4 regions of the Micromonospora sp. CNZ299 genome follow, and region 4 is predicted to be linked to each of the others. Evidence: riboswitches for the same ligand, from Rfam matches in the RefSeq annotation. Region 4 holds a riboswitch; each other region holds the start of a gene.
What was found. Region 4 has a riboswitch for cyclic di-AMP ahead of CLT68_RS20000 (LysM peptidoglycan-binding domain-containing protein). Riboswitches for the same ligand answer to the same signal wherever they lie in the genome.

Region 1 (7,126 bases), 2.5 Mb from region 4:
TCGGTACGGGACGATCGTGCGACCATCGACGGCGGGAGACGGTGTGCTCAGCAGCGATACCTTCAGCTACACCGTGCAGGCCCGGTGTTCGCCGGCCGAGGCGGCGGCGCTGCTCAGCGACCTGACCCGGCAGGGTGAGCTGCACCCGTTGATCGTCCGGGTCCGCCGACTGCCGCCCCGACCCGGTGCGCAGGCCAGCTACACGATCAACGACCGGCTGGCTGCCGGCCCGCTGCGCTTCCGGACCACCTACCACGCGGACGTCCTGATCAGCGAGGACGACGAGATCGTCATGGTGGCCCGCCAGTGGCCGGCCACCACCGTGCGTAACCACACCCGGCTGCGCCCCGAGCCGGACGGCCTGACCCGGATCGACGTCGACATCACCCTGACCGCGCCGACCCCGCTGTTCCGGTACGCGTTCCGTCAGGCCCGGGCCGCCCACCTCGCCCTGGCCACCCGCCTCGGCGCTGCCCTCGACCGCACCGGCGACCCGCCGCCCCCAGCCTGACCCGAGCGCGGGACGGCAGTGGGGTCACCGGTTGCGGGCGCGGCCCGCCAGGGCGGGCCGCGCGGCGGGACGCCGTCCCCACGGCTTGTACGTGGACAGCACCGTCGCAATGATCATCAGGCTGGTCGACACCGCGGGGGCGATCACCAGGTCGGCACGGTCCCGTGTGGGCAGGGCGGCGCCCACCGCTCCGGCGTGCCGCAGATTCGGGGTGAGCAGGAACAGCACCAGCCCGACCATCACCGTGGTGAGCACCAGCTTGACCACCACCCACCGGTAGCGCAGCAGGCCCCACGGGGTGAGCAGCGAGCTGGCGACACCGATGAGCCAGACCAGGACGCTCAGCGGCGCGAACAGGACGGTGCCGACCAGCGCGCCGACCGGGTAGAGCACCGCAGGGTCGGCACCACGCTGCACGGCGATGCCGAGAGTGAGCAGCACCAGGTCGGCGCCGAGCCAGCCCAGCGAGGTGACCAGGTGCAGGGTGAGCAGCCCCTTGCGGGCGCTGGGTGGGATCCGAGGCATACCGCGATGCTGCCCGCCGACCGCCGCCGGGTCGTCCGACGAGCGACGACATCAGGGGTACGCCCGGCGACGTAGCCCGGTCGGACAGCTCTGCCCGGACGAACGTGATGCCTGTGAGTCATCAAGATGACTCACAGGCATCACACACTTTGGGGAACGGCCGGATCAGTAGACCGACAGGTGCACGTGGTTGGTGTGGTCGCTGGACGGGTCGCCACCCGCCCCGCTGTAGGACTTCCATCCGCTGCTGGGCAGCCAGATCTGCCTGTACCAGATCACGTACAGCACGGCGAGCCGGTCGGCGTTGCGGATGAAGTACGCGGCCAGGTTGTTGCCGTACGTCTTGTCGCCGCCGGTGGCGTCGCCGCCGAAGCCACCCTTCTGGGCGGCGAAGTCGCAGGCCCGGCCCTTCGGGTGCTCACCGGAGCCGCTGGGGCGGTGACAGGAGACGTACCGGGTGAAGCCGGCGGCCTTGGCCTGGTTGAGGGCGTGCAGTGTGCGCGGGGTGATGCAGCCGCTGGCCGGTGTGGGGTCGTTGACGCTGCACGTCTCCGACGGCCAGGAGCCGTCGGAGTTGCGCGGCGCGGCCTTCGCGTTGGCGGCGGAGGTGCCCCGGTTGGAGTCGGTGTCGGCGGCGGGCTGCGGCTTGGGGGTGGTGGCCACGGTCAGGGCCCGTTCGGCCTGCTCCTTGCGCTTGGCCATCACCGCGACCTGCTTGCGCTGCTCGTTGATCTCACCGTTCAGGGCGACCTGGGTGCGGTTGGCCTCGTCCTTGCTGCTGAGCAGGTCGCGCAGCACCCGGTCCTCGTTGGCGGCCACCGCGTCCAGTGCGGCTGCCCGGTCCATGAAGCCTTCCGGGCTGTCGCTGTTGAGCAGCGCCGACATCGCGCTGAGCCGACCGGTGCGGTACGCGACGCCGGCGATCTCGCCGACCTTGCCGCTGCGTTGGTTGAGCTCGACCTCGATGGTCTTCAGTTGGGTGGTGAGCTGCTGCTGCCGCTGCACCGAGGCGTCCAGGGCGCGCTTCGCGTCCAGGTAGCCCTTGCTGGCCGCCTCGAGTTGGGCTCGCAGCGCGGGGGTGCCGCCCTCCTCGTCGGAGTCGGGGGCGGCGGCCCGCAGGCCGGTCGGGGGAGCGGCCGAGGCGGTGCCGGCCGGGAGCGCGACGCCGAGGGCGAACATCGCGACGATCAGGGCCGCCAGTCGGGCGGCGGGTGGTCGTGCTGGTGCCACTGTGCATGTCCTTCCGTCAGCCGCCGACCGGGTTAGCTGACGGGTTCGGGACGGAAGATCCCTACCGCTGACGCGGATGCACCCCAGGTACGTGGTTCCCCGGTTCGCCCTCGCGGGCGATTAGGCGGCGACCACCACCGGCGCCGGGAGGGCGCCGCCTGGTGGAGGCCGGGACCGAGCCTACCGGTGCCAGTGGGGTGGCTGCAGCCAATGTGACCGAAGGTGCGTTCGTCGTCACGAGAGGCTGCTGTCACCACTCGATCGAGCCACACGCTCCGGAGGCGGCACCCGGCTCGATCTGCAACGTCGCGTGCTCGATCCGGAAGTCGTCGTGCAGGGCCGTACGCGCGGCGGTGAGCACCGCGCCGACCTCCGCCCCGGGTGCCATGGTCAGGTGTGCGGAGGCCACGTCCATGCCGGAGGTGAGCGTCCAGACGTGCAGGTCGTGCACCTCGACCACACCGGGGACCGCGGCCAGTCGGTCGTGCACGGCGGTCACCTGGAGGTGCTCCGGGGCGGCCTGCACCAGGATGCGGACGGCGGCCCGTGCCAGCCGCCAGGTGCGCGGAAGGATGAACACGCCGATGGCGACGGCGACCAGCGGGTCGGCCCACCACCAGTCGGTGACGGTGATGAGCAGTGCGGCGCCGATCACGCCGACCGAGCCGAGCAGGTCGCCGAGCACCTCCAGGTAGGCACCCTGAAGGTTGATGCTCTCCCGGGCTCCGGCGCGGAGCAGGGCGAAGGCGGCGATGTTGGCGAGCAGGCCGAGCACGGCCACCGCGAGCATCGGGCCGGCGATGACCTCGTGCGGGTCGCCGAAGCGGCGGATCGCCTCGATCACCACGTAGATCGCGACGCCGGAGAGCAGGACGGCGTTGGCCAGCGCGGCGAGCACCTCGAGTCGGTAGAGCCCGAAGGTGCGCTGCGGGTCACCGGTGGCCCGCCGGGTCGCGGTGATCGCAGCGAGCGCCATCCCGATGCCGAGCACGTCGGTGAACATGTGTCCGGCGTCGGAGAGCAGGGCGAGCGAGCCGGTGTGCAGGGCGGCCACCGCCTCGACCACCATCAGGGTGGCGAGCAGCCCGAATGCCGCCCAGAGGCGGCCCCGGTGCTGGTGTGCGGCATTGGCGACGGACCCGTGGTGGTGGTCATGACCTGCGCCCACGAGAACCACCCTCCGCCGCCAGCCGGGACCCGGTCAAATGTATGTTCACATCGCTATGTATGCAAGTGTAGGGGTGGCAACTCTCGCCGGCGGCTCGCCAGCACGGATCAGCCGGTCGGGTCGATGGTGGTGAGGCGCTGCGTGGCCCGGGAGAGCGCCACGTACAGGGTGCGCACCCCGGCACCCGGATCCGCCCGGATCTCGCTCGGGGCGACCAGCACGACCCCGTCGTACTCCATGCCCTTGGCCTCCAGGCTGGTGACCACCTGGAGCCTCGGCGCGCCGAGTGCGGCGACCCAGCCGGCGACCTCGTCGCGGCGGGGGACCGGCGTGATCACGCCGACGGTGCCCTCCACCTCGGCCAGCAGGCCGGCGGCCGCCTCCACTGTCGCGGTCTCCAACCCGCTCGGGGGCACCGCCAGCTCGACCGGGTCGACCCCGGTGGAGCGGACCGCGGTCGGCAGCGGCAGGTCAGGATAGAGCCGGCGGATCTCCGCCGCCGCCACCGCGAAGATCTCCGAGGAGTTGCGGTAGTTGGTGGTGAGCGTGAAATCGTGCCGCTTGCGCCGACCCAGCGCCTGGTCCCGGGCCCGGTCCAGCTCGTCGGGGTCCCCGGTCCACGCGGTCTGGGCGGGGTCGCCGACCACCGTCCAGGAGGCCAGACGGCCACGTCGACCGACCATCCGCCACTGCATCGGTGAGACGTCCTGCGCCTCGTCCACGACCACGTGCGCGTAGTCCCGGTAGTCCTCCGGGCGCTCCCGGGCCGCCGCACGGGCGGCCCGTTGCCGCTCGCCGAGGGTACTCAACTCGCGTACGCCGCCAGCCAGCTGGAACGGGTCGCGCCGGGCCTTTGCCGACTGCGCCGGCTTGCCGAGCAGGGAGTCCAGCTCGTCCAGCAGCGCGATGTCGGCGATGGTCAGCCCGGTCGTGTCCAGGTGCCGGTACGCGGCGCTGAGCAGCCGGATCTCCGCGGAGGAGAGGATCCCCCCGGCGTACCGGCGCAGGCGGTCCGGCTGCGCCAGCCAGCCCAGAACGTGTCGAGGGTGCAGCCGGGGCCACCACGCCTTGAGGAACTCCCGGAACTCCGACCGCTCGGCGATCTCCGCCTCGAAGGTCCGCTGGTCCGGCAGTCGAATGCCCACCTCACGGGCCTGCGCCCAGAGCGCGGCGAACACCCCGTCGAAGCCGGCCCGGCGCACCTCGTTGCGGCGGGCACCCCGTTGCAACGCGCGGTCCCGGATCCGGTCCAGTGCCGGCCGGTCCAGCCGCAGCAGCGTGCCCCGGTAGAGCAGCCGCAGCTCACCCGGGCCGCCCGGCACCGCGTCGCGGGCAGCCCGCTCCAGCACCCGACGCATCCGCAGCGAGCCCTTCACCGCCGCCACCTCGGGCGGGTCGGGGCGGGTGGCGCTCATGCCCGGGAACAGGGTGCCCAGCGAGTGCAGGGTCGCGGTGTCCTCGCCCAGCGACGGCAGCACCGAGCCGATGTACTCCACGAAGACCGACGACGGGCCGACCACCAGGATGCCGCCGCCCGCGTACCGGCTGCGGTCGGAGTAGAGCAGGAAGGCGGCCCGGTGCAGGGCGACAGCGGTCTTACCGGTGCCGGGGCCGCCCGCGACGATCGTGACCCCGGAGCCGGGGGAGCGGATCGCCTCGTCCTGTTCCCGCTGGATGGTCGCCACGATGTCCCGCATGCCCCGGCCGGTGGCCTTGGACAGGGTGGCCAGCAGCGCGCCGTCACCGACGACCGTCATGCCCTCCGGCGCGGCGTTCGGGTCGAGCAGGTCGTCCTCGATGCGGGTGACCCGCTCGGCGCGGGACTGGATCGTGCGGCGGCGCACCACGTCCAGCGGCTGCGCCGGGGTGGCCTGGTAGAAGGCGGCGGCGGCCGGCGCCCGCCAGTCGACGACCAGCGTGCGGGCGTCCTCGTCGCGGATGCCGAGGCGCCCGACGTGCAGCACCTGACTGTCGCGCAGGTCCAGCCGGCCGAAGACCAGCCCCTCGTGCTCGGCGTCCAGGGTGTGTCGCCGCTGCGCCGCGTGGAAGACCATCGCGTCGCGCTCGACCAGCGCCCCGTGCGTGCCGACCCGAGCCATCCGGTAGCCGTCACGCTCGGCGCGGACCGCCGACTGCCGCAGTTCGGCGAGTCGGGCGTACACCCTGTCGAGGTGGCGTTGCTCGACGGCGATCTCCTGCTCCAGGCCGGTCTGGTCGGTCAACGCACGCTCCTTCGAAGGTCGCCGGCAGGCGGCGGAAACCGCGCAAGCCAACCGCAGAAGGGTACGGCCCCCGGCCCGGCCCGCCGCGCCCGAGGTGCGGCAACGCGCTCAGACGCCCGTCCCGGCGGGCGTCTGAGCGCGCTGCGGTGCGGCGAGCACCCGGCGCAGGACGCCGGTGAGGGCGGCGTTGACCTCGTCCGGGCGCTCCATCATCAGCATGTGCCCGGCGCCCGGGCAGACGGTCAGCTCGGTGGCCGGCAGCGCCGCCGCGATCGACTCGGCACAGGGCGGTGGGGTCAGTCGGTCCCGGTCGCCGACCAGGGCGGCGGCCGGCAGGTGGGCCAACGCGGCGAGGGTGTCCAGTCGGTGCTGGGTGCCGATGGAGGCGCGGAACCCGCCGATCGAGCGCAGCGAGGCACGAGCCACCGCGGAGGTCACCAGGCGGATGTCGGAGGGCTCGCAGCGGTCGCCGAAGAGCATCCACCGGATGCTCGGTTGCAGCGCGTTCAGCAGGGCCCGGGGCGCTCGCCACGACCCGCATCGGGCGAGCACTCCGGCTCCGGTCGTCTCGGCCAGCCGGATCAACCGGGCGATCCGCGGCGAGAGCCCGTAGACGGTGTGCGTGTGCCCCTCGGCGGTGGTCGAGACGAAGACCAGCCCGGCCGTACGGGCGGCGAAGTGCGTGGGGTGGCGGTGGGCGTACTCCATGATCGTCATGCCGCCCATCGAGTGCCCGACCAGGACCACCGGCCCGGGAGGCGCCACCGCGTCGATGACCGCGGCCAGGTCGTCACCCAGCTGGGCCACTGTGGCCGTGGGCAGCGCCATGCAGCTGGAGCGGCCGTGCCCGCGCGCGTCGTAGGTGACCACCCGCACCGCCCCGCCGAGCGGCGCCGCGGTGAGCGCATCGACCTGTCGGTGCCAGGCGCGCCCGTCCAGCGTCCAACCGTGCAGCAGGATGGCGGTCACCGGGGCGTCCGTCGGCCCCCTGACCTCGACGTTGAGCCGCACACCGTCCGGCAGACCCACCTCGAACCGCTCCGGCATCGCCGCCTCCCAGGGCCGCCCAGCATCACCAGCACCGGGATACCCGGCGGTAACACGGGCTACCCGCCATCAGACCACGTCAATCGCGCCGGGGCTAACATTCCCGACCGCGCCCGTGGTCGTCGGCGGGGGACCAAGCTGAACGGCATGGGGTCGTCGGGGGCGTCCATGGGCGGGGCGGCGGGGCAGGGACGGCAGGCCGGGGGTACGCCCCGCGCCGCGCTGGCCGACCTGCTCTCCGGCAACCGGCGGTTCGTCAGCGGCCAGCCGATCCACGGACACGACGTCACCGCCGCCGCGGCCGCCTCCGGCGATCAGCAGCCGTATGCGGTGGTGCTCGGCTGCATCGACTCCCGGGTGCCGCTGGAGGCGATCTTCGACCAGACCTTCGGCGCGATCTGCGTGATCCGTACCGGTGGGCAT
Region 2 (7,126 bases), 2.5 Mb from region 4:
GAGTCATTCCGGAACGCCCGGCGGACAGCCGGGCCCGCAGCGGACCACCGACCGCGCCCCGGCGCTGAGCGAGCCGGCCCGCGCGTACGCCGAGTTGGTCGCCGGCAACCGGCGCTTCGTCGGCGGCGCCCCCCGCCACCCCAACCAGGACGCCGGGCACCGGGCCGCTGTGGCCGACGGGCAGCACCCGTTCGCGGTGATCGTGGGCTGCTCCGACTCCCGCCTGGCCGCTGAGATCATCTTCGACCGCGGGCTGGGCGACCTGTTCGTGGTCCGCACCGCCGGCCACACCGCCGGCCCCGAGGTGCTCGGCAGCGTGGAGTACGCGGTGACCGTGCTGGGCACCCCGCTGGTGGTGGTGCTCGGGCACGACTCGTGCGGTGCGGTGCAGGCGGCCCGGGAGGTCGCCACGACCGGCACCCAACCTCAGGGGCACCTGCGGGCGGTGGTCGACGCGGTGCTGCCCAGCCTGCGCCGGGCCGAGACCGAGGGTGTGCAGGACATCGACGGCATCGTCGACATCCACATCGCACAGACCGTCGAGACGCTGCTCGGACAGTCGCCGGTGCTGGCCGACGAGGTGGCGCAGGGGCGGTGCGCGGTGGTCGGTGTGTCGTACCGGCTCGCCGCCGGAGCGGTCCGCCCGGTGGCCGCCGTGCCGGCCGGCTTCGCGACGCTCGGCGAGGAGGCCGGGCCCCTCGACCCGGCCGCGCCCGCCGCCGCCTGACGCGACGAGGGCCGCTCCGCGCGACGCGGAACGGCCCTCGGCGAGGGTTCAGCGGGTCAGAGCAGCGACATGTGGACGTGGTCGGTGTGGTTCGACGGCCCGCTGTACGAACTCCAGCCGGTCGCCGGGAACCAGATCTGCCGGTTCCAGATCACGTAGTAGATGCCCAGCCGGTCGGCGTTACGGATGAGGAAGGCGGCGACGTTGTTGCCGTACCTCCGGGTGTCATCGTTGTGCCACGGGGCGAAGCCACTCTTCTGCAGCGACCAGTCGCAGGCACGGCCCTTCGGGTGCTCCCACGGCCCACCGGAGCGGTAGCAGCCGACGAACCGGTTGTAGCCGGCCGCCTTGACCTCCTTGTACGCGTGCAGGGTGCGGGGCGTGACGCAACCGGACGTGGTCGGGTCATTCTCGCTGCACGACTGCGGCTTCCAGTCACCGTCGGCGGTGCGACCCGGGCCGATCTTGGCCACCTTCGAGGTGGCGTCCACCAGGCCGCCGGTGAAGCCCTTGCCGCCGACGAGGGAGAGCGCCTTGTCCGCCTCGCTCTTCCGCTTCGCCATCAGGGCGGTCTGCTTCTGCTGCTCGCGGACCTCCGCGTCGAGGGCCAGCTTGGCCTGCTCGGCGCGGGCCTTCACCGTGTTGACCTCGGCGAGCTTCTTCTCATTGACCATGTTCATCTCGTCGAGCACCGCGGCGCGCTGGACGAAGGCGTCGGGAGCCTTGCTCTCCAGCAGCATCGCGAGCGCGCCGATCCGGCCGGTCCGGTACGACTGGGCGGCGATCAGCCCGACCTGTGGGGTCAACGCGTCCAGGTCGGCCTTGGCCCGGTCGACCTCCCGGGCCAGCTCCAACTGCCGCTTCTTGGATTTGTCCAGTTGGGACTTGGCGGCGGAGTAGTCGCGGTTGGCCTGCTCGATGACGTCGGTGAGCAGTTTCGGCTCGCCGTCCTCCTCGTGCCCGGACGGTGTGGGGGTCGTCGGGGCGGCGTGGGCCGGGAGGGGCCCGGCGAGCACGGTCAATGCGGCGATCACGGCCACCACGGGTGTCAACCAGCGGCGTAGGGGTGCCGTCACAATGTTCCCTTCCGTCGACCGCCGACCGGGTTAGCTGACGGGTTCGGGGCGGAAGTGGCCCCTACCGCTGACGCGGATTCACCCCACGTACCTGGGTCCCCGATTCGCCGGTTGGCGATTGGGCGGTGGCACCGCAGGCGCCGCTTCGCGCCTTCATCGGTAACCGGCAGCGAGGTTACCCGAGAGTCGGCCGGGTGAGCTACGCCTGGATGCCGACCAAAAGCGTCATTTCGCCATAGCGTTGAGTGACCAGTGACGTGGTTCTCAGGGTGGACGCCCGATCTGGTCACGCTGAGGAGTGTCACCATGCCGTATCCGTGCTCCTGTTCGGCTCCGGCCACCCGTCGGTGGCGGTGGATGGGGGTGGGGTCCGCGTCGGTTCCGGGTCGTCGGGGCGACCCGCTCGCGGTGAGATGAGTGCGGCCAGTGCCTCCGACCGGTCCGGCTGAGGTCGCGGGGCGGAAGCGTCGGTGGACGGTGTGGCGTCCGCACGCCCGGCCGCGGTCACCACTGCGGCCAGCCCGGTGGTCAGTGGCACGGCGGCGATCAGGCCGAGGGTGGCGACCGCGCTGCGGACGATCTCCTGCGCGAGGAACTCGCTGGTGAGGATCTGCCCGATCGGCCGCGCGTCGGCGGTGAGCAGGAGCAGCAGGGGCAGCGACGCGCCCGCGTATGCCAGCACGATGGTGTTGACAGTGGAGGCGATGTGCGCGCGGCCGACCCGGGTCGCGGCCCGGTAGAGCTGCAACCGGGTCAGGCCGGGGTTGGCGTGCGCCAACTCGGTGACGGTGGCCGCCTGGGTGACCGTCACGTCGTCGAGCACCCCGAGCGAGCCGATGATGATCCCGGCGAGCAGCAGACCGTGCAGGTCCACGTCGCCCTGGAACATCGACAGCGTGGTGGCATCCTCGCTGCCGAAGCCGGTGAGGTGGGTTGCCGCCGTCGCGATCGTGGCGAGCACGCCGGTCAGCACCAGGCTGCCCAGGGTGCCGAGCACCGCGACCGAGGTCTGTGCGGTGACCCCGTGCGTCAGGTAGAGCACCACGAACATGATCAGGGCGGCACCCACCACCGCCATCAGCAGGGGTGACTTGCCGGCGCCGATGCCCGGCAGCACGAAGGTGAGCAGGATGGCGAAGCTGGCCGCCAACCCGGCGAGCGCGGCCAGACCCCGCCACCTACCGAACGCGACGATCGCCGCGGCGAAGACCACCGCCAACCACAGCATCGGGGTGCCACGCTGGTGCTCGGAGATGTTCCAGTTGCTGGTGGTGGGATCGGTGGGATCGGTCAGCTCGACCAGGATGACCTCGTCGCCGACCGCGACCCGGGGTGCGCCGGGCCCGTCGGGCACCGGTGTCTGCACCTGCTGGCCGGCGGACGGCCCGTCGTCCACCCGGACGTCGACAGTGCCGCACGGCCCGCCGCCGACGCGTGGTGTGCCCTCCGGGCTCGACGGCGTCGGCGGGCATGGTTCGGTCACCACCCGGGTCACCGTGCCGGGGAAGCGCGGCACATCCGCCCCGCCGTCGGTCTCCGGTGCCCCACCGCGCGGCCAGAGCAGCAGTGCTGCGAGCACGGTGGCGACGAAGAGGGGCACCACCGTCATGATGAGGATCCGCCGGACCCGGGGCGGGGCGGACGGAGCGGGGCGGGTGTGGTCGGAACCCAAGGCGAGACTCCCAACGATCCGGTGCGGGGTACGTGTCAGTGGACCGGTCGGTTCATCCGCACTGCGGAATCGCGGCGGGAGACGCGGCGGATCGCTGACCGGCGACCACCCGATCACGGATGGTCAGTGCCCGGCCCGGGCGGCCAGGAGCGACGCCACCGGGTGGCGGCGCCGGTGCCCGTTCGTGCAGCGGCATGCGGGGGGTCATCGTGGGGAATGCTAACCAGCCCGGCCCGGGGACGCAGGTCGTGACGGAGTGTCGCCGCCGAACCGCTCGCGTGCCGGTCCCCGGCCAGGCATGTTGGACACATGCCCGCTCAATTACCGCCCGATCCCGGCCATGAGCGGCACGCCACCCCGGCCAGGCCGCCGGAGAGAGCCGGGCACGACAAGCACGCCGGGCGCGACAAGCACGCCGGGCACGACAAGCACGCCGGGCACGACAAGCACGCCGGGCACGATCCGGCGATGTTCCGTCGTCGCTTCTGGGTCTGCCTGGCGCTCACCATCCCGGTGGTCCTGGCCAGCCACCTGGTCTGGGACCAGCTGGGTCTGAGCTGGGACGTTCCCGGCCGCTCCTGGGTGGGTCCGGTGCTCGGCTCGGCGGTGTTCTGGTGGGGCGGCTGGCCGTTCCTGGTCGGTGCGGTCCGGGAGGTGCGGGACCGGGCGCCCGGGATGATGCTGCTGGTCGCGATGGCGATCACCGTGGCGTACACCGCGTCCCTGGCGACCAGCGTGGGCGTCTTCGACCTGGACTTCTGGTGGGAGTTGGCCGCGCTGGTCACCATCATGCTGCTCGGGCACTGGCAGGAGATGAAGGCCATCGGGCAGGCCCGGGGAGCGCTCGTGGCGCTGGCCGCGCTGCTACCGGACGAGGCCGAGCGGGTGGCGGCGGATGGCCGGGTCGAGGCGGTGCCGGTGACCGGTCTGCGGGTCGGTGACGTGGTGCTGGTCCGCCCGGGCGGGCGGGTGCCGGCCGACGGGCGGATCATCGATGGCGGCGCCGAACTGGATGAGTCGATGATCACCGGGGAGTCGCGGCCGGTCGCCCGGTCGACGGGTGATCGGGTGGTGGCCGGCACCGTCGCCACCGACTCGGCGATCCGGGTCGGTGTGGAGGCGCTGGGTGAGCAGACCGCACTCGCCGGCATCCAGCGCATGGTCGCGCAGGCCCAGGCTTCCGGTGGGCGGACCCAACTGCTGGCCGACCGTTTCGCCGCGGCGCTGTTCTACGTGGCCACCGGCACCGCCGTGCTGACCGTGCTGGTCTGGACCGCGCTCGGTCAGCCCGACGAGGCGGTGGTGCGTGCGGTCACCGTCCTGGTGATCGCCTGCCCGCACGCGCTGGGTCTGGCCATCCCCCTGGTCGTCGCGCTCTCCACCGCGTTGGCCGCGCGGTCCGGAATCCTGGTCAAGGACCGGTTGGCGTTGGAGCGGATGCGGACGGTCGGCGCGGTTCTCTTCGACAAGACCGGCACGCTGACCCGGGGCGAGCACGCGGTCACCGACGTGGTGACGGTGCCGGGCATCGGGCGGGACGAGGTGCTGCGGATCGCGGCGGGTGTCGAGTCGGACAGTGAACATCCGTTGGCCCGGGCGATCGTGGCGGCGGCCGGACACGCAGGCCCGGCCCCGGCCGCCGGTTTCCGGTCGCTGCCGGGCCGCGGTGTGCAGGCGACGATCGACGGTACGGAGTACGCGGTGGGCGGGCCGGCGCTGCTGCGGGAACTGGGCCTGTCGCTCCCGACGGAACTGGTGACGGCGAACGAGCGGTGGTCGGCGCGGGGTGCGGCGGTGCTGCATCTGGTGCGGCTGCCGGACACCGTGCTCGGCGCGTTCGCGTTGACCGACGAGGTGCGTCCGGAGGCCCGGCGGGCCGTCGACGAGCTGCGTGCCGAGGGCGTCCGAACCATCGCCATGATCACGGGTGACGCCCGCCCGGTCGCCGAGGCGGTCGCGGCCGAGGTCGGTTTCCGGCCCGGTGTCGACGAGGTCTTCGCCGAGGTGCTGCCGGGGGAGAAGGACGACCGGGTGGCGGAGCTCCAGCGGCGAGGGTTGATCGTGGCGATGGTCGGTGACGGGGTGAACGACGCTCCGGCGTTGGCCCGAGCGGACGTCGGTATCGCGATCGGCGCGGGCACCGATGTGGCGATCGAGTCCGCCGGGGTGGTGCTGGCGTCCTCGGACCCGCGCGGGGTGGGTGCCGTGGTCCGGTTGTCCCGGGGCTCGTACCGGAAAATGCGACAGAATCTGGCCTGGGCGGCGGGCTACAACGTGGTGGCGCTGCCGCTGGCGGCGGGTGTGCTGGCCTGGGCCGGCGTGGCGTTGAGCCCGGCGGTGGCAGCGGTGCTGATGTCCGCTTCCACCATCGTGGTGGCGCTCAACGCGCAGTTGCTGCGCCGCGTCCGTCTCGACCCGGCGCCGGACTGAGGGGCGTCAGCCGCGCTTCATCAGCCGGCCGACCGCCGCCATCATCTCGGTGGCCATCTCGTCGGCCCGGCCCTCGGCCGCCCCCTCGTGCATGCAGTGCCGGGCATGCCCGTCGAGCAGCCCCAGCGCCACCTTGTCGAGTGCGGCCTGGATGGCGGAGATCTGGGTGAGCACGTCGATGCAGTAGCGGTCGTCGTCGACCATCTTCTCGATGCCGCGGACCTGCCCCTCGACGCGGCGGAGCCGCGTGAGCAGCTGGTCCTTGCTGGCGGTGTACCCGCGGATCGGGGTGGGTGTGGTCATGCGAACCAGGATAGCGTACCCCTGGGGGGTATGGTACGGTCGTCTTCGGGTGGGATACCCCCACCGGGTACGGGTAATCCGTTCAGGGAGGCGTTCCAATGGTCAACACGACGTACCAGGTGCAGGGCATGACCTGTGGGCACTGCGTCAGCGCGGTGAGCGCCGAGGTCGGCGCGATCCCAGGCGTGCAGGACGTCCAGGTCGACCTCGCGGCCGGCCGGGTCACCGTCAGCAGTGACCAGCCCCTCGACCCGGCAGTTGTCCGGGCTGCCGTCGACGAGGCCGGCTACGACCTCGTCGACGCGTGATCGGAGGACGGGCATGCGCACCGTGACGAGACTGGCCGGGTTCGCCGTGGGCCTCGCGGCGGTCTTCGGCACGACGTACGGGATCGGCCGGGTCGTCGACCGCGCCCCGGTGGTCGAGGGCCGGCACGACGGCGACGGCGCCCATGCGACGGGCGAGCACGACGACACGACCGACCGGCTCCCCGGCGGCCTGCTCGTCTCCGACCGGGGCTACACCCTCGAACCGGTCGACACCCAGGCGGACGAGTTCGCCTTCCGGATCGCCGGGCCGGACGGTCAACCGGTGACCCGGTACGACGTGGCGCACGACAAGCAGATGCACCTGATCGTCGCCCGGCGGGACCTCTCCGGCTTCCGTCACGTGCACCCCGAGCTGGCAGCGGACGGCACCTGGCGGGTTGACACCCCGCTGGCCGGTGCCGGGCTTTGGCGGGCGTTCGCCGACTTCACCCCGACCGGAGGCGAGGCGCTGACCCTCGGGGTGGACGTGACCGTCCCCGGTGAGCTGACCGAACGGCCGCTGCCCGCCCCCTCGACCAGCACCACCGTCGACGGCTACACCGTCACCCTGGCCGGCTCGCCGCAGCCTGGCCGCACCTCACCGCTGACC
Region 3 (7,126 bases), 940 kb from region 4:
ACGATGTGCTGGGCCGGTTGCTCGGCGCCGATCCGATGGCACCGGAGCGCTGGGCGACCCGGCGGCGCTACCTCGGTGACTTCCCCGCCGAGTCGTACGCCGACGCGTTCCTGGACGCCGCCAGGCGCGAGCTGGAACCGGGCTGGAGCCCGCCGTCGCCCGGGCGGCCGGTCGAGCCGGACCGGTTGGCGGCCTCCCCCACCACCTGAGCCGCCGGGCCGCCGGGGGCGGCCCGGCCTCGGTCACCCCCGGCGGTCCGGGGAGAGCAGCCTGGGCGGGCCGCCCGCTTGGCCAGCTGGGGAACGGTTGGACGGGTACGGTCCGAGGCGTCAGCTGTCGCGTGCCCTAAAATCGCGGGGCCGGAGGTGCTCGATGCGCACCGCCGATCCCGGCCGGTCCGGGGTGTTCCGGGCGGACGTCGCCACGGACGAGAGGTGGAGCTAGTGATGCACCAGCGGATCCTTATGCGGGCCAAGAAGGGCCCCTTCGACGTCTACGCGCCGGAGGAGACCTTCGAACGCAACTGGATCGGCGACAACAACGGGAACCTGGTCTTCAGCCACGCCGCCCACAAGCTGCTCCGCACAACGACGGCGCAGATCACCTCCACCGAGTTCAAGATCGACCTGCGCGACGCCGACAAGATCAACGAGCAGTACGACGTGTACGTCATCCCGCTCGCCAACGCCTTCCGGCGCAGCTACGCGCATCGCGTGGCGGCCATGACCAAGCTGATCGAGCGGCTCAAGATCCCGGTGGTGGTTCTCGGGGTGGGCGTGCAGACCAACGTCGCCGGCGACCGGGAATACCTGCGCCCGATCGACGACGTGGTGAGCCGCTTCGTCCGGGCCGTGCTGGAGCGCTCGCACAGCATCGGGGTTCGGGGCGAGATCACCGAGAGCTACCTGCGCACCCTGGGCTTCTCCGCGGTCGACGTGATCGGCTGCCCGTCGATGTTCCTGCACGGTGACAGCCTGCGGGTGGAGAAGCGCAAGGAGTTCCTGACCCCGCACGACCGGGTCGCGCTGACCATCTCGCCGTACGTGAAGTCGATGGCGGAGGTGGTCTCCGCCCACCACCAGCGCTACCCGAACCTGCGCTACCTCCCGCAGGACCTGAAGACCCTCGGCACGCTGCTCTACGGCGACGCTCCCGCGGACCGAGGGAAAACCAGCGCGATCCCCGTCCACACCTCGCACCCCCTGTTCACGGAGGACAAGGTGCGCATGTTCGTGGACCCGTGGACCTGGATGGAGTATCTGTCCGGGTTCGACTTCGCCTTTGGTACCCGCATCCACGGCACCATCACCGCGCTGGTGGCCGGCACGCCGGGCTACCTCTTCGCGCACGACTCGCGCACGCTCGAGCTGGCCCGGTACTTCGACATCCCGCACCGGGTGATGGCGGACGTGCCGGCCGATGTCGACGCCGCCGACCTCTACGCGGAGGCCGACTACACGGCGCTGAACAACGGGCACAAGGCCCGCTTCGAGACCATGCTCGCCTTCCTCGCCAAGCACGACCTGGGGCACGCCTTCGCCGATGGCGACAGCGCCACCCGCTTCGACGAGCAGGTCCGCGCCACCACCTTCCCACCCGCCGTCCGCCCGGCCGGCGCCACCGGCTCCGATGTGCTGCTGGAACGGGTGCAGTGGCTGCGCGACCACAACCGAAGGCTGCTGACCGAGGTCGAGACCCTCAAGCAGCAAGAGCTGAGGACCCGGGTCAGGCAGGCGGTCGGCGGCCGGGTGCGACGCTTGTTGAATCGTTGACCCGCCGCGATCCTGCGGGCCGATCGCCGCGTGCGGCCGCCGGCCGGCCGGTGGCCTAGTATCGCGGGGCCCGGAGGTGACGGATGTGCTGCCTCCCGGGACACTGCCGGGCGATCTCCGGGGTCGGACGCCACCGCCGCCGGACGAGAGGTGGAGCCACCGATGCATAAGCGGATCCTGCTGCGCGCCCGCAAGGGCCCGTTCGACGTCCTCAGCGCCGAGGAGACGTACGAGCGGGACTGGATCGGTAAGAACACCGGCAATCTGGTCTTCAGCCACGCCGCGCACAAGCTGCTGGCCACCTCCACGGCCGAGATCACCCCGTCGCGCTTCCGGGCGGACCCACGCGACGCCGACGAGATCAACGAGAAGTACGACGTCTTCGTGATACCACTGGCCAACGCGTTCCGCCATGACTACGCGAAGCGGCTGACGTCGATGGCTCGGCTGATCGAACGGCTGAAGATCCCGGTGGTGGTGCTCGGAGTCGGGGCGCAGACCGACGTGGACGGCGACCTGGAGCAGCTCCGCCCGATCGACGAGCCGGTCAGCGCGTTCTGCCGGGCGGTGCTCGACCACTCGCACAGCATCGGCGTACGCGGCGAGATCACCGAGAACTACCTACGCAAGCTGGGTTTCTCGGCTGTCGAGCAGATCGGCTGCCCGTCGATGTTCCTACACGGCGACAGCCTGCGCATCGAGAAGACGAAGGCGACCCTGGGCATCGACGACCGGCTCGCGTTCGTCATCTCGCCGTACGTCAAGGCGCTGGCCCCCCTCATCCTGCACCACCACCAGCGCTACCCGAACCTGCGCTACGTGGCACAGGACCTCTACACCCTCGGCACCCTGCTCTACGGCGACGCGCCGAAGCTGCGGGGCAAGACCGCCGACATGCCGATCCACACCTCGCACCCGCTCTTCGTCGAGGACAAGGTGCGGATGTTCATGGACCCGTGGCCCTGGATGGACTATCTCTCCGGGTTCGACTTCGCCTTCGGCACCCGGATCCACGGCACCATCACGGCGCTGATCTCGGGCATCCCCGGCTATCTGCTGGCGCACGACTCGCGCACCCTGGAGCTGGCCCGATACTTCGACATCCCGCACCGGTTGTTGCGCGATGCGCCGGCCGACGTCGACGCTGCCCAACTTTATGCGGAAGCCGACTACACGGCCCTGAACGAGGGCCACAAGGAGCGCTTCGCGCGGATCACCGCGTTCCTCGCCAAGCACGACCTCGGCCTCTCGTTCGCCGATGGAGACAGCGCCACCCGCTTCGACGAGCAGGTCCGCCAGACCGTCTACCCAGCTGCGGTCCGGCCGGTCTCCGCCTACTCTCCCGAGGAGTTGCTGACGCGCATCCAGTGGCTGCGGGACGAAACCCGGACGCTCCAGACAGAGGTCAATACCCTCCACGCGCGGTCACTGCGCGAGCGGGTCAAGCAGGCCGTCGCCGGCCGGGTCCGCCGGATGCTCGGAGCCAGGTGACCAGCCACCGCGTCCGCTTCATCCAGCTCACCCGCGTCGGTACGGGTCGAGCAGCGCCAGCACGGCAGCCGGGTCCTCCACGTGTGCGTTGTGGCCGAGACCGGGCAGCGTGACGACCGGTACGCCGTACGCCTTGAGCTGCTCGTCGGTGACCAGCGAGTCGTGTTCCCCGCGGGCCAGCACCACCGGCACGTCGGTCGCCGCCAGCAACGGGGCCAGGTCTGGCTCGCCGACGCCGAAGGCTGTCGGGTCCATGGCGAGGCGCCACCGGCCGTCGACCTGACGCAACCCGGCGTCCACCACCGGATGATCCGGCGCGACCAGGCCGACCAACCCGGAGACGCGCAGGTAGCGGCGGGCCGCCTCGGTGCGGCTGGCGAACCAGCTCACCGGGCGGGCGGCGAGTTCGGTCGCGCGGGTCAGCTCGTCGGGTGACCAGACCGCCTTGATGCCCAGCCCGACCACCGCGTCCACCGGCATCCCGGCGGCGCGGGCGGCCAACGCCAGGCCGACCACCCCGCCCAGCGAGTGCCCGAGCACGACGATCCGGTCGTCGGCGACCAGGCCGTGGGCGATCCGCTCGGCGAACCCATCAAAGGAGTACGACGGCAGCGGGGCCGACCAGCCGTGACCGGCAAGGTCCGGTGCCAGCCACCGCCCGGGCCAGTGCTGCTTCAGCAGTGGGGCCGAGGGCAGCCAGACGTCCCCGGTCGCCCCCATCCCGTGCAGCAGCAACAGGATCGGCCCACGGCCTGCCCGGCCACCTGATTCATCCACCACGGCCGCAGTCTCCCACGGTTCGCGACCAGGTACGAGGGTCGTCGATGCGGCGCAGGCCTGACCGCCCGGTGAAGACGCCGCGGGCGCCGGCCCCTTGTGGAGGACGGCGCCCGAAGCGGTCAACGTGCCTGGGTCAGGCGGAGTAGCCCCGGCTGGCGATCCAGTTGGCCAGGTTGATCGTGGTGATCCAGTACGACGCGTCGGCCGGGTTCGCCGAGTCGGCGATCCGCACGGTGCGGCCGTTGTCCTTGTAACCCACGACGGCGATGTAGTGACCGCCACCGTAGGAGTGCCAGCCGCCGTTGGTGTCGGTGGCGTCGCCGACGACGTTGGCGACCACGCCACGGCCGTCGGTGATGGCCTTGACCACGTCGGCCTGGAGCTGGTCCATCTGGGCCGGGCTGGGCGTGCCGGCGAACATCCGGGTCCGGTACGGGGAGCCCTTCACCTCGGCGTTGAGCACCCGGGTGGTGTCCAGGGCCGAGTTGGTGCCCATCTCGGTGGTGCCCAGCTCGGCGCCGAGCTCATTCTGGGTGCGGTCGATGCCGGCGGCGCTGAGCGCGTTGCGGGTGGCAGCCGGGCCGCAGTTGTAGTACGTGTTCTGCGCCTGGTAGTCGTAGTCGAGCACCTTGGTCGCGGGCGGCTTCGGCGGCTCCGGCTTACGGGTCAGATCCGGGTTGCTGCTGGCCGTGGCTGCGGGCGACGCGGCACTGGTGGCCGGCGCGGGGGCGGCGGTGGTCGGTGCGGTGCTGGCCGAGGGGGACGCGTCGCGCGCCTCGCTGCGGGAGGCAGCGGTGTCGCTGCGCATCTCGGCGACAGTGGTCGCGGTGTGCTGGCTGGCCGGCGCGTCGTCGGCGGTGGTGAGCAGGGCGCCGGTGGTGGTGGCGATGGCGAGGGCCGCGGCGGAGGCGGCAACGATCTGGTACGGACGCTCGGTGGCGAGGCGACGGAGCTGACGCTTCAGGGTGTGCTTCACGGGGTCCTCCACGGATCGGGGGGAGAGCGGCACACCGGGGCGGGACCGGTATCCGGGCAGGCGCCAGCGCGCGGACGATGGTCCGCGGATGGTGAACCGCTCAGGGGAACGCCCGGCGCGGCCGGGCGGTTAGGCGATGACCCGGGGGGGTCAGCTCACCGTCACTGGACGAATGAGCGGGGGCACCGCTACGCCGTGGAGGCGAGGGAACAACCGAGGGGTGGAAAGGTGCTGCACGAGGATGGAACTCCTTCCGACACCGCCTACCGGGTTAGCTGACGGATTCGGGCGGGAAGATCGCCCTACCGCGGGCCGTGGCTCGCGGATTCACCCCGGACTTACTGATGGGTCCCCGGTTCGTTCATCACGATTGAGCGGGTCGGCGCGGCGTCGCCTCTTGCGAACGGTTACCGCACCGGACAGGACGACAGTACTGGCCGGCTCTCACCCTGCCAAGCCGGGTTCACCTGTGTAAACCCCAATCGGCGCGACAATTTCTGCGCGTATTGCCGATGATGTGACTCGATGGGACAACCGGTTACGGCGACGCCTGCGGGCGACAACCGGACAGGCCGCCGAATATGCGGCCACAATCACGGGAAAAATCGAGCCAATCGTGCCCGACGCCCGATTCGCCATTGACATGACCGGGCTCACATAACGGATCGGGCTCAACCCGCGCGAGCCGGGCGCCAACGTGCCACGAGGGCAGGGCGGAACGCCCGGGTAGCCGCCCGGCGGGCGGGTACCGGGTTCGGCCGCAGCCGGGCCGCTGCCGCGTACGCCTCCTCGGCGAGAGTGCGGGCCGACTCGGCGGCCAGTTCCGCGTCCCGCCAGGCGGCCCGCTCCCGGGTGGCGGCGGCCTGGTAGTCGGCCAGCCTCGCGTCCCGGATCGCCCGGCTCAGCAGCACCTCCTGCTCGACCGGGTGCCGCCGGGGATCCCAACCGTGCCGGTGCCCGAACACGTCGCCGAACTGCGCCATGGTCAGGTCGCCCCGCCAGTGCGCCGCCGCCGCCGCGCGATGCAGGTAGCGCTCCCGGGAGGCGTACTCGGCGGGGGTGCGGGGGGTATGCGGGGTGGGCAGCGCCCCGGCCCCCGCGAAGCGACGCGCGGCCGCGTCCGCCTCGTCGTACCTGCCCCAGGCCCGCTCCATCTGCTCCTGAGCGGTCAGCCAGGAAGCCCGTCGCCGCCGGGCGTTCTGCCCCGCGCCGGCCGCGGCGACGGCCACTTCCTCGGCGTACCGACGCAGGTCGACGGCCTCGGCCTCAGCCAACTCCCGGGCGGTGGGCGCCACCGGGGCCGGGTCGTCCGTTGGCCGGTCCCGCTCGGGGCGGGCGGTCAGCACGATGAGTACGCCCAGTGCCAGCAGGAACAGGGCTGACCAGATGGCGGCGGCCTGCGGCACCTCGGTCACGAACTGGTAGAAGACGACGGTCTCCATGGTCGGCACCTCGGGGAGAGAACAATGCGGTGGGAGCCCCACCGGCCACCGGGCCACGGTGGGCCACGGATCGGCGAGGTGCGGGACGGGTGGATCGACAGGGCGCGGCGACGGGACGCTCCTCCCGGTGGATCAGCGCCCGGGCGGAGCCCGGGGCGCCCAGCTCCTCGGACCGTCCACGAGGGGCAGCCGTTCAGACCCGGCCGCGCACACCACCGGCATTCCGGCCACCACGATGACGCCCCGGCCGCGCAGGGCCGGGTGCGAGTCGACCGAGCAGACCGGGAAGGCCTTCTCGGCGGCTCCCTCAGCGACCGCTGAGGCCGCGTGCACGGTCGGCGTTGACGCGGCGGTCGGCGTTGGCGCGGCGGCCGAGGCCGGGCCTGCGCCAAGCGCCAGGGCCGCGACGACGGCGAGGCTGGTCAGCACCCGTGTCGCCCAGCGCGCCACCCACCACAGGGGACAGGTGAACGCGACCGGAAGCACGCCCCCACGCTACCGTCACGCCGGCCCGGGCGCATCGACCACGGGCGTGTCGGCGTACGCCGCGCCGACCGTGCTGACCAGTGCGGACGCCTCAGCGCGAGTCGACGTACGTCGATCGATCGCTGGCCTGCTCGACGTCGCCGACGGCGGCTTCGCCGGCCTGGGCCTGGGTCCCGACG
Region 4 (7,126 bases):
GGCGAGTCCCGGGCCGCCATCGAGAACTCGCCGCACCTGGAGGCGTTCCGGGCCAAGGGCCACGAGGTGCTGCTGCTCACCGACCAGGTCGACGAGGTGTGGGTCGAGCGGGTCGGCGCGTACGACGGTCGGCCGCTGCGGTCCATCGCCAAGGGCGAGATCGACCTGGACACCGACGAGGAGAAGCAGCAGGCCGAGGCCGAGCGCGAGCAGCAGCGGCAGGAGTTCGCCGCCCTGCTCGACTGGCTGGGCACCACCCTGACCGACAGCGTCCGGGAGGTGCGCCTGTCGTCGCGACTGACCACCTCGCCGGCCTGCGTCGTCGGCGACGCCCACGACCTCACGCCGACCCTGGAGAAGATGTACCGGGCGATGGGGCACGAGGTTCCCCCGACCAAGCGGATCCTGGAGATCAACCCCGGTCACCCGCTGGTGTCCGGGCTGCGCAAGGCCCACGAGCAGGGCAGCGACCAGGCGGCCCTGACCGAGACCGCCGAGCTGCTCTACGGCCTGGCGGTGCTCGCCGAGGGCGGTGAGCTGACCGACCCGGCCCGCTTCACCCGGACGCTCGCCGACCGGCTGGCGCGCACCCTGTAGCTGGCGTACCCCGCCAAGCGGCGGGCTTCCCGGGTCACCGGGTGGCCCGCCGCCGGCGGCGGCCGGCTACCAGCGGTTCCAGTGGGCGAACCCGTCCGCGTCGGCCTGCGGACCGGGCTTGAAGTCGGTGCCCAGGGTGAACGCCACCGGCGTGAGCGCCACCTGCACGACGGTGTCGTAGGGGATGCCGAGCAGGTCTGCCATCTCCCTTTCGTAGCTGAGATGGCTCGTGGTCCACGCGGTGCCGAGCCCGCGTTCCCGAGCGGCCAGCATGAAGCTCCAGAACGCCGGGATGACCGAACCCCAGGCCCCGGCCTGCCCGCGCACGCTGGCCAGCTCGGCGCGGGACTCGACCCGCAGACAGGGGATGAGCAGCAGCGGCACCTCGTGCAGGTGATCCGCCAGGTGTTGCAGGCTGCCGGCGATCCGGCCCCACTGCTCGGAGGCGAAGTCCATCCTGCTGAAGGCCGGCCCGGTGCCGCCCGACGCGGGTGGCGGTGCCATCAGCCCGAGTCGCCACAGTCGGGCGACGGCGGCCCGGGTCCGCGGATCCTCGACGAAGATGAAGTCCCAGCGTTGCCTGTTGATTTCGTGATTTCGAAAACCGTCCAAATGAAGAGCGGAGCACGGTCATGCCGGTCGACACAGTGATCTTCAGCGGGGAGGGCCCGCACGCCGATCCCTGGCACCCGTTGTCCGAGACCAGCGCGGCGATCGCCAAGCTCGTCGGCGACGCGGGCCCGGTGGCGATCGTGACCACCGTCGACCAACTCGCGGCAGCGCTCGACGGCGCCCGCCTCCTGGTGGTGAACGCCAGCGCATCGAGCACCCGATCACTACCGGTCTCGTGGACTTCGAGGTGCACGACGAGCGCTACACCGACCTGGAGTTGCTCGACGGCGTCGACGTCGAGACTCTCTACGTCCACGACGAGGGTGGCGACACCCACCCGCTCGTGTGGGCGCGCACGGCCGGGAGCAGCCGGATCGTCTACAACGCACTCGGTCACGACGCGCTGTCGTACGAGTCGCCGGGGCACGTCGAGTTGCTGCGGCGCATCGTGCTCTGGCTCCGTCACCGCATCTGATCCGCAACGGTCCACGGTGGTCACTGCACACCGACCGGCCGCCCGCAACCGCTGGGGGTGACGCCCCGCGTACCCCGGTGAAGAACTTCACAGGGGTTGGGCGATCGTCACCGACCGTGCCTAACGTCGGTCGGGTTCGCCACTGCGGACACCACGGCCGGCAACGCCAAATCCTGCCCCCGGTCGGTGGAACCCAGTCACCCGGGCAGGAGCGGGGGACCCAAACGTTCCTCGGTGCACGTCACCTCGGGGTGAAGCCGCCATCGTGCGGCCGGGCTCCTCGGCCCGAACCCGACAGCTCACCTCGCCGGCGTGGAGGAAGTTCACATGACGTCTGTCTACACGCCCCGTCACCGACGGGTCACCACCCGCCGTCTCGCCGTCGGCACCCTGGCCGTCGGTGCGGTCACCGGTGCTGTCGCCCTCTTCGGCCCGGCCGCCCCCGCGCAGGCCGCGGTCAACTGGGACGCGATCGCCAAGTGCGAGTCCGGCGGTAACTGGAAGATCAACACCGGCAACGGCTACTACGGTGGCCTGCAGTTCTCCCAGAGCACCTGGGCCGGCTACGGCGGCAAGAAGTACGCCGCCCGCGCCGACCTGGCCAGCCGCGGCGAGCAGATCGCCATCGCCGAGAAGGTGCTCGACGGGCAGGGCATCGGCGCGTGGCCGACCTGCGGCAAGAAGGGCGGCTCGTCGAGCGGCTCCACCGCGAAGCCGTCGACGAAGTCCACGCAGAAGCCCACCGCGAAGTCCACGGCGAAGCCCACCGAGCAGCAGGAGCGGCCCTCGCGGCGGGAGCAGCCGGCGACCCGCAACCACGAGCGCACCGCGCCGACCACGGGCGGCCAGACGTACCTGGTCAAGCCGGGCGACACCCTGTCGGAGATCGCCGACAGCCACCGGGTGACCGGCGGTTGGCAGTCGCTCTACGAGCACAACCGGCAGCTGATCGGGGCCGACCCGGGCCTGATCTTCCCGGGTCAGCGGCTCAGCCTCTGACGGTCTTCCCGCGTCAGCGGCTCAGCCTCTGACGGATGACACACGAACGCTCGGCCGGGTCACCGGCCGAGCGTTCGTACGTGTGGTGCGGATCAGCCCGAGCGCCCGTACCCCGGGGGAAGCCGTCACGCCGCGGAGGCGGATGCCTTCGACCCTCGGTGCGACGCGACCGGGCCGGCGTTCCAGCCCCAGCGGGGCGCCGGTGCGCTGCCCTCCCCGGACCAGCCCGTGCCGCCCTCCTCGTTGTCGCCGCCGTCGGTGGTCATCTCGACCGGGGCGGGTGTGCTGCGGGCAAGTCGCATCGACTGCTCCGCGCCGGCGCGGGCCGCGCACGGCCAGGACTGCCCGGCGCACTGAAGGTTGCGGCACTGACCCTCGTCGTCCGGCTCGTGGGCGCTCAGCACGTCGATCGCCAGTTGCCAGAGCAGCGGGTCGGTTACGTCGTGCGGCCGTTCGGCAGTGCGACTCGGCCGGTTGCTGGTGTCGTCGTCGGACATTGTGGGTCCCCCCTTGTCAGGCTGTACCCCACAAGGGTCACCCGTCAGCCGCCGGCTAAACCGCCGACCTGCTGTGATGTGTCTCCGGTCGCAGCGGTCGCCGGGACGCCGCACGCAGATCGGTCAATCCGGCAGCAGCGGCATCTCGACGCCCGGCTCCCGGCCGAGCAGGACCGCTCGGGTCAGCGCCGTTGAGCCGAACCGGTCGCGGACCGCGTCCACCGCGGCGTCCAACTCCGCGCCAGGATCGCGGTGAAACGGCAGCTCCGGTTGCACGGGGTTGTCGTCCAGGTTGCCCACTGAGACACCGATCAGGGTGACACCACGACGATCGATCTCGGTCAGCGCTGCTCGCAGCAACGCGCGCGCGGCGGCGAGCAGCGGCGTCGTGTCGGCGGTCGCCTTGCCGATGGTGTGCGAGCGGGTCGCCCGGGTGTAGTCGCCGAAGCGCAGCCGCAACACCACGGTGCGACCGGACCGCCCCGCCGCCCGCATGCGGCGGCTGACCCGGTCGACCAGGCCGGCGAGGATGGCATCCAGCTCCGCCGGGGCATGCGGGGTGCGGCTCAGCGCATGCTGCGCGCCCATCGAGCCGCGTCGCCGGCCGACCTGCACCGAGCGAGGATCGCGGTTGTGCGCCAGGGCGTGCAGGTGCCTGCCGGCGCCCGACCCGAGCAGCGACACCAGGGCGGCCTCACCGAGCCGGGCCACCTCACCGACCGTACGGATCCGGCGTTCCCGCAGCTTCGCTGAGGTGACCGGGCCGACGCCCCACAACCGCTCGACTGGCAGTGGGTGCAGGAACGCCAACTCGGCGTCCGGTGCGACCACCAGCAGACCATCCGGCTTCGCCACCCCGCTGGCCACCTTCGCCAGGAACTTCGTGCGGGCCACACCCACCGTGATCGGCAGGTGGACCCGTTCACGAACCTCCCGGCGCAGCCGCTCGGCGATCTCGGCCGGCGACCCGACCAGCCGCCACAGGCCACCGACGTCCAGGAACGCCTCGTCGATGGAGAGCCCCTCGACCAGTGGCGTGGTCTGCCGGAAGATCTCGAAGACCGCCCGGCTCGCCGCCGTGTACGCCGACATCCGGGGTGGCACCACGATCGCGTCCGGACAGAGGCGGCGCGCCTGCTGACCACCCATCGCGCTGCGTACGCCTCGCGCCTTCGCCTCGTAACTGGCCGCGAGGACCACGCCGCCGCCGACGATCACCGGCCGCCCCCGCAGGCGCGGGTCGTCACGCTGCTCGACCGACGCGTAGAAGGCGTCCAGGTCGGCGTGCAGGATGCTGGCGCCGGGCGACACGTACACATGTTCGCATGGCAGGTGGCCATCTCTGCAATGAGCTGGGCGAACGCCCGATCAGTCGAGGCAGAACTCGTTGCCCTCCGGGTCGGCCAGGACGAGGTGACCGGCACCCAGTGGGGGAGCGGGCTCGTGGCGACTGAGTCGGGTGGCGCCGTATGCGGCGAGTCGTTCCGCCTCCGCCTCCAGCGCCGCCATCCGCTCGTCACCCGTGAGCCCGGGAGCGGCCCGCACATCGAGGTGTACGCGATTCTTCACCCGCTTGGGCTCGGGCACCCGCTGGAAGAACAGGCGCGGTCGCACACCCTCGGGGTCGACCACCGCTGAGGCGTCGTTGCGGTTTTCCGGCGGGACCCCCATCGCGTCCAGCGCCTGCTCCCACGATTCGAAGTTTCCGGGCGGTCCCTGCAACTGGTAGCCGAGGGCCTCGGCCCAGAACTCGGCCAACCCGGCGGGGTCGGCGCAGTCGAACGTGATCTGGACGTCGCGGGCCATGTCAGCTCCCTGTCTCGTGATCTGGTCGGTCATGATCCCAGCCTCTCGTGAATAGCGGACAGGGTCGTTCCGCGATCCGTGCGACGATCGGCGTGTGACCGTCGAGGCAACGACCGAGCGGGTGCTGCGGTTGCTGGCGCTGCTCCAGCGGCGACCATCCTGGACGGCCGCCGACCTCGCCGCCGAGCTGGGCGTCACCGACCGCTGCGTCCGCCGCGACGTGCAGCGACTGCGCACACTCGGCTATCCCGTGCAGGCGGTGTCGGGCGTCGGCGGTGGCTACCAGCTCGGCGCGGGCACCCGGCTGCCGCCGTTGCTCCTCGACGACGAGGAGGCCATCGCGACGGCGGTCTCCCTGCGTCTCGCCTCGGGCGGCACGATCGCCGGTGCGGGCGAGGCGGCCCTGCGGGCGCTCGCGAAGCTCGACCAGGTGATGCCGTCGCGGCTGCGTGCCGAGGTGCGGGCGGTGCACGGCGCCACGGAGACGCTCCTGGGCCCGGTGGCCGAGATCGACGCGGAGCTGCTGGTGACCCTGGCGCGGGCCTGTCGCGACGCGGTGCGGGTCCGCTTCACCTACCCCGGCCGCGACGGTGGGGCCCGCGAACGGACGGTGGAACCGATCCGGATGGTCACCACAGGTCGCCGCTGGTATCTGATGGCCTGGGACGTCGACCGCGACGACTGGCGTACGTTCCGGCTCGACCGGATGGGCGCGGCGACCGCGACGACCTGGCGCTTCCGAGCGCGCGAGCATCCGGATCCGGTCGCGTACGTGCAGCGGTCGGTGACCGAGGCGCCGTACCGGTATCTCGCCCGCGTGCGGGTGCACGCCCAGCCGGACCGGGTGCGGGCGTTGGTGCCACCGCAGGTCGGGCGGGTCGAGGACGACCGGGACGGATGGTGCGTGCTGATCGTCGGCGGCGAGAGCCTGGACTGGCTCGCCGCGCATCTGGCACGCCTCGATCACGAGATGGAGGTGCTGGAGCCTCCCGAGTTGCGCGAGGCCGTCGGCCGCCTCGCCCGTCGCCTCGCCGTGCTGGCGGGTGGGCCATCGGAACCGGGCGGGTAGTGGCGCAGCGCGTAGTGCCGCAGCGACACCGGGCTGCCGTCCGGGGCGGTCCATGGTGCCGTGCTCGTCCCGACGCGCCGCCAGCCGGTGCGCTCGTAGAGCGCGGCGGCCGCGGCACCACCGGCGGCCAGCTCCAGCACCAGGTCCGTACCGCGTCTGCTCGCCCACTGCCGGGCCCGGTCCAGCAGCGCGCTGCCCAGCGCCAACCCTCGGGCGGACGGCACCACGAAGAGGCGAGCCACCTCGGCTGTCGGCCGGGCCGGCGGCCCGCCCACCGGGTCGGGGATCCGATGCACCGCGACATGCCCCACGACGGCCCCGTCGGCGTCGACCGCCACCCAGGCGCGCGCCGGGTGCGGCTCGCGCAGCCAGCGGTGCGGGTCGGCGGGCCAGTTCAGCGGGTACCTGTCGACCCGGTGAACCTCGGCGAGCCCCGCGACGCAGCCGTCCAGGTCGGTGGCGCGCCGCCGGCGGATCCGGGGCTGGTTCACAGGTCGTCGAACGGGCCGGCGTAGCGGAACTCACCGCGGATCGACTCCCGCCACGCGGTCAGCGGCCGGGCCTGGAAATACTGCGGCCCCCACGGCTGCGGCGGGGTGACGCCCAGCTCGACGGCGGGCCGGAACCCGAAGCGCGGGTAGTAGTCAGGGTGCCCGAGCAGCACCACCAGCGGCTCGTCCCGCGCGTCGGCCGCCCCGAGCACCGCGTGCATCAACGCGTGGCCCACCCCACGGCGCTGCCAGTCGGGCAGCACACCGAGCGGCCCCAGCCCGAGCGCCACCGGCTCGCCGGCCACCCGGCCGCGCGTGGCCACCACGTGCCCCACCACCTGGCCGTCCGAATCGGTCGCCACCAGCGAGTACGCGGGCAGCCAACCCTCGTCGGCGCGCAGCGCGTCGACCAGGGTGGCCTCGACCGGTACGCCAGCGCCGTCGGTCCTGGCGAAGGCGGCGGAGTGAACCGCCCGGATGGCGTCGGCGTCGGCGTCCGTCTCGCGTCTGATCAGCACCGCGCCACCATAGGCCCACCGTGTCGCCGGCTCCACGCCTTTATCACCTGCGCCGACGTGTC

Region 1: it holds a riboswitch for cyclic di-AMP, as region 4 does, so the genes downstream of both, CLT68_RS31285 (coiled-coil domain-containing protein) here and CLT68_RS20000 (LysM peptidoglycan-binding domain-containing protein) in region 4, are expected to answer to the same signal.
Region 2: it holds a riboswitch for cyclic di-AMP, as region 4 does, so the genes downstream of both, CLT68_RS09150 (VldE C-terminal domain-containing protein) here and CLT68_RS20000 (LysM peptidoglycan-binding domain-containing protein) in region 4, are expected to answer to the same signal.
Region 3: it holds a riboswitch for cyclic di-AMP, as region 4 does, so the genes downstream of both, CLT68_RS16330 (C39 family peptidase) here and CLT68_RS20000 (LysM peptidoglycan-binding domain-containing protein) in region 4, are expected to answer to the same signal.

Annotation. Positions count from the first base shown of each region.
Region 1 is NZ_PEFG01000001.1:6,923,377-6,930,502, reverse strand. Features, by position in the region: gene CLT68_RS31295 (SRPBCC family protein) at 44-511, shown strand; gene CLT68_RS31290 (hypothetical protein) at 536-1,036, opposite strand; gene CLT68_RS31285 (coiled-coil domain-containing protein) at 1,202-2,266, opposite strand; cyclic di-AMP (ydaO/yuaA leader) riboswitch at 2,272-2,403, opposite strand; gene CLT68_RS31280 (cation diffusion facilitator family transporter) at 2,517-3,434, opposite strand; gene CLT68_RS31275 (AAA family ATPase) at 3,542-5,656, opposite strand; gene CLT68_RS31270 (alpha/beta fold hydrolase) at 5,765-6,703, opposite strand; gene CLT68_RS31265 (carbonic anhydrase) at 6,851-7,126, shown strand, end outside.
Region 2 is NZ_PEFG01000001.1:1,902,186-1,909,311, forward strand. Features, by position in the region: gene CLT68_RS09145 (carbonic anhydrase) at 1-727, shown strand, start outside; gene CLT68_RS09150 (VldE C-terminal domain-containing protein) at 784-1,803, opposite strand; cyclic di-AMP (ydaO/yuaA leader) riboswitch at 1,808-1,938, opposite strand; gene CLT68_RS09155 (YibE/F family protein) at 2,105-3,475, opposite strand; gene CLT68_RS09160 (heavy metal translocating P-type ATPase) at 3,785-5,905, shown strand; gene CLT68_RS09165 (metal-sensitive transcriptional regulator) at 5,912-6,208, opposite strand; gene CLT68_RS09170 (heavy-metal-associated domain-containing protein) at 6,307-6,516, shown strand; gene CLT68_RS09175 (hypothetical protein) at 6,530-7,126, shown strand, end outside.
Region 3 is NZ_PEFG01000001.1:3,480,357-3,487,482, reverse strand. Features, by position in the region: gene CLT68_RS16350 (CDP-glycerol glycerophosphotransferase family protein) at 1-209, shown strand, start outside; gene CLT68_RS16345 (polysaccharide pyruvyl transferase family protein) at 447-1,772, shown strand; gene CLT68_RS16340 (polysaccharide pyruvyl transferase family protein) at 1,935-3,263, shown strand; gene CLT68_RS16335 (alpha/beta fold hydrolase) at 3,291-4,043, opposite strand; gene CLT68_RS16330 (C39 family peptidase) at 4,177-5,031, opposite strand; cyclic di-AMP (ydaO/yuaA leader) riboswitch at 5,265-5,406, opposite strand; gene CLT68_RS16325 (hypothetical protein) at 5,691-6,461, opposite strand; gene CLT68_RS16320 (hypothetical protein) at 6,594-6,947, opposite strand; gene CLT68_RS16315 (acyltransferase family protein) at 7,039-7,126, opposite strand, start outside.
Region 4 is NZ_PEFG01000001.1:4,424,119-4,431,244, forward strand. Features, by position in the region: gene htpG (molecular chaperone HtpG) at 1-597, shown strand, start outside; gene CLT68_RS19990 (nitroreductase family protein) at 664-1,209, opposite strand; gene CLT68_RS33400 (ThuA domain-containing protein) at 1,418-1,684, shown strand; cyclic di-AMP (ydaO/yuaA leader) riboswitch at 1,839-2,011, shown strand; gene CLT68_RS20000 (LysM peptidoglycan-binding domain-containing protein) at 2,012-2,683, shown strand; gene CLT68_RS20005 (hypothetical protein) at 2,809-3,180, opposite strand; gene dinB (DNA polymerase IV) at 3,304-4,491, opposite strand; gene CLT68_RS20015 (VOC family protein) at 4,549-4,986, opposite strand; gene CLT68_RS20020 (helix-turn-helix transcriptional regulator) at 5,081-6,055, shown strand; gene CLT68_RS20025 (GNAT family N-acetyltransferase) at 5,950-6,546, opposite strand; gene CLT68_RS20030 (GNAT family N-acetyltransferase) at 6,543-7,064, opposite strand.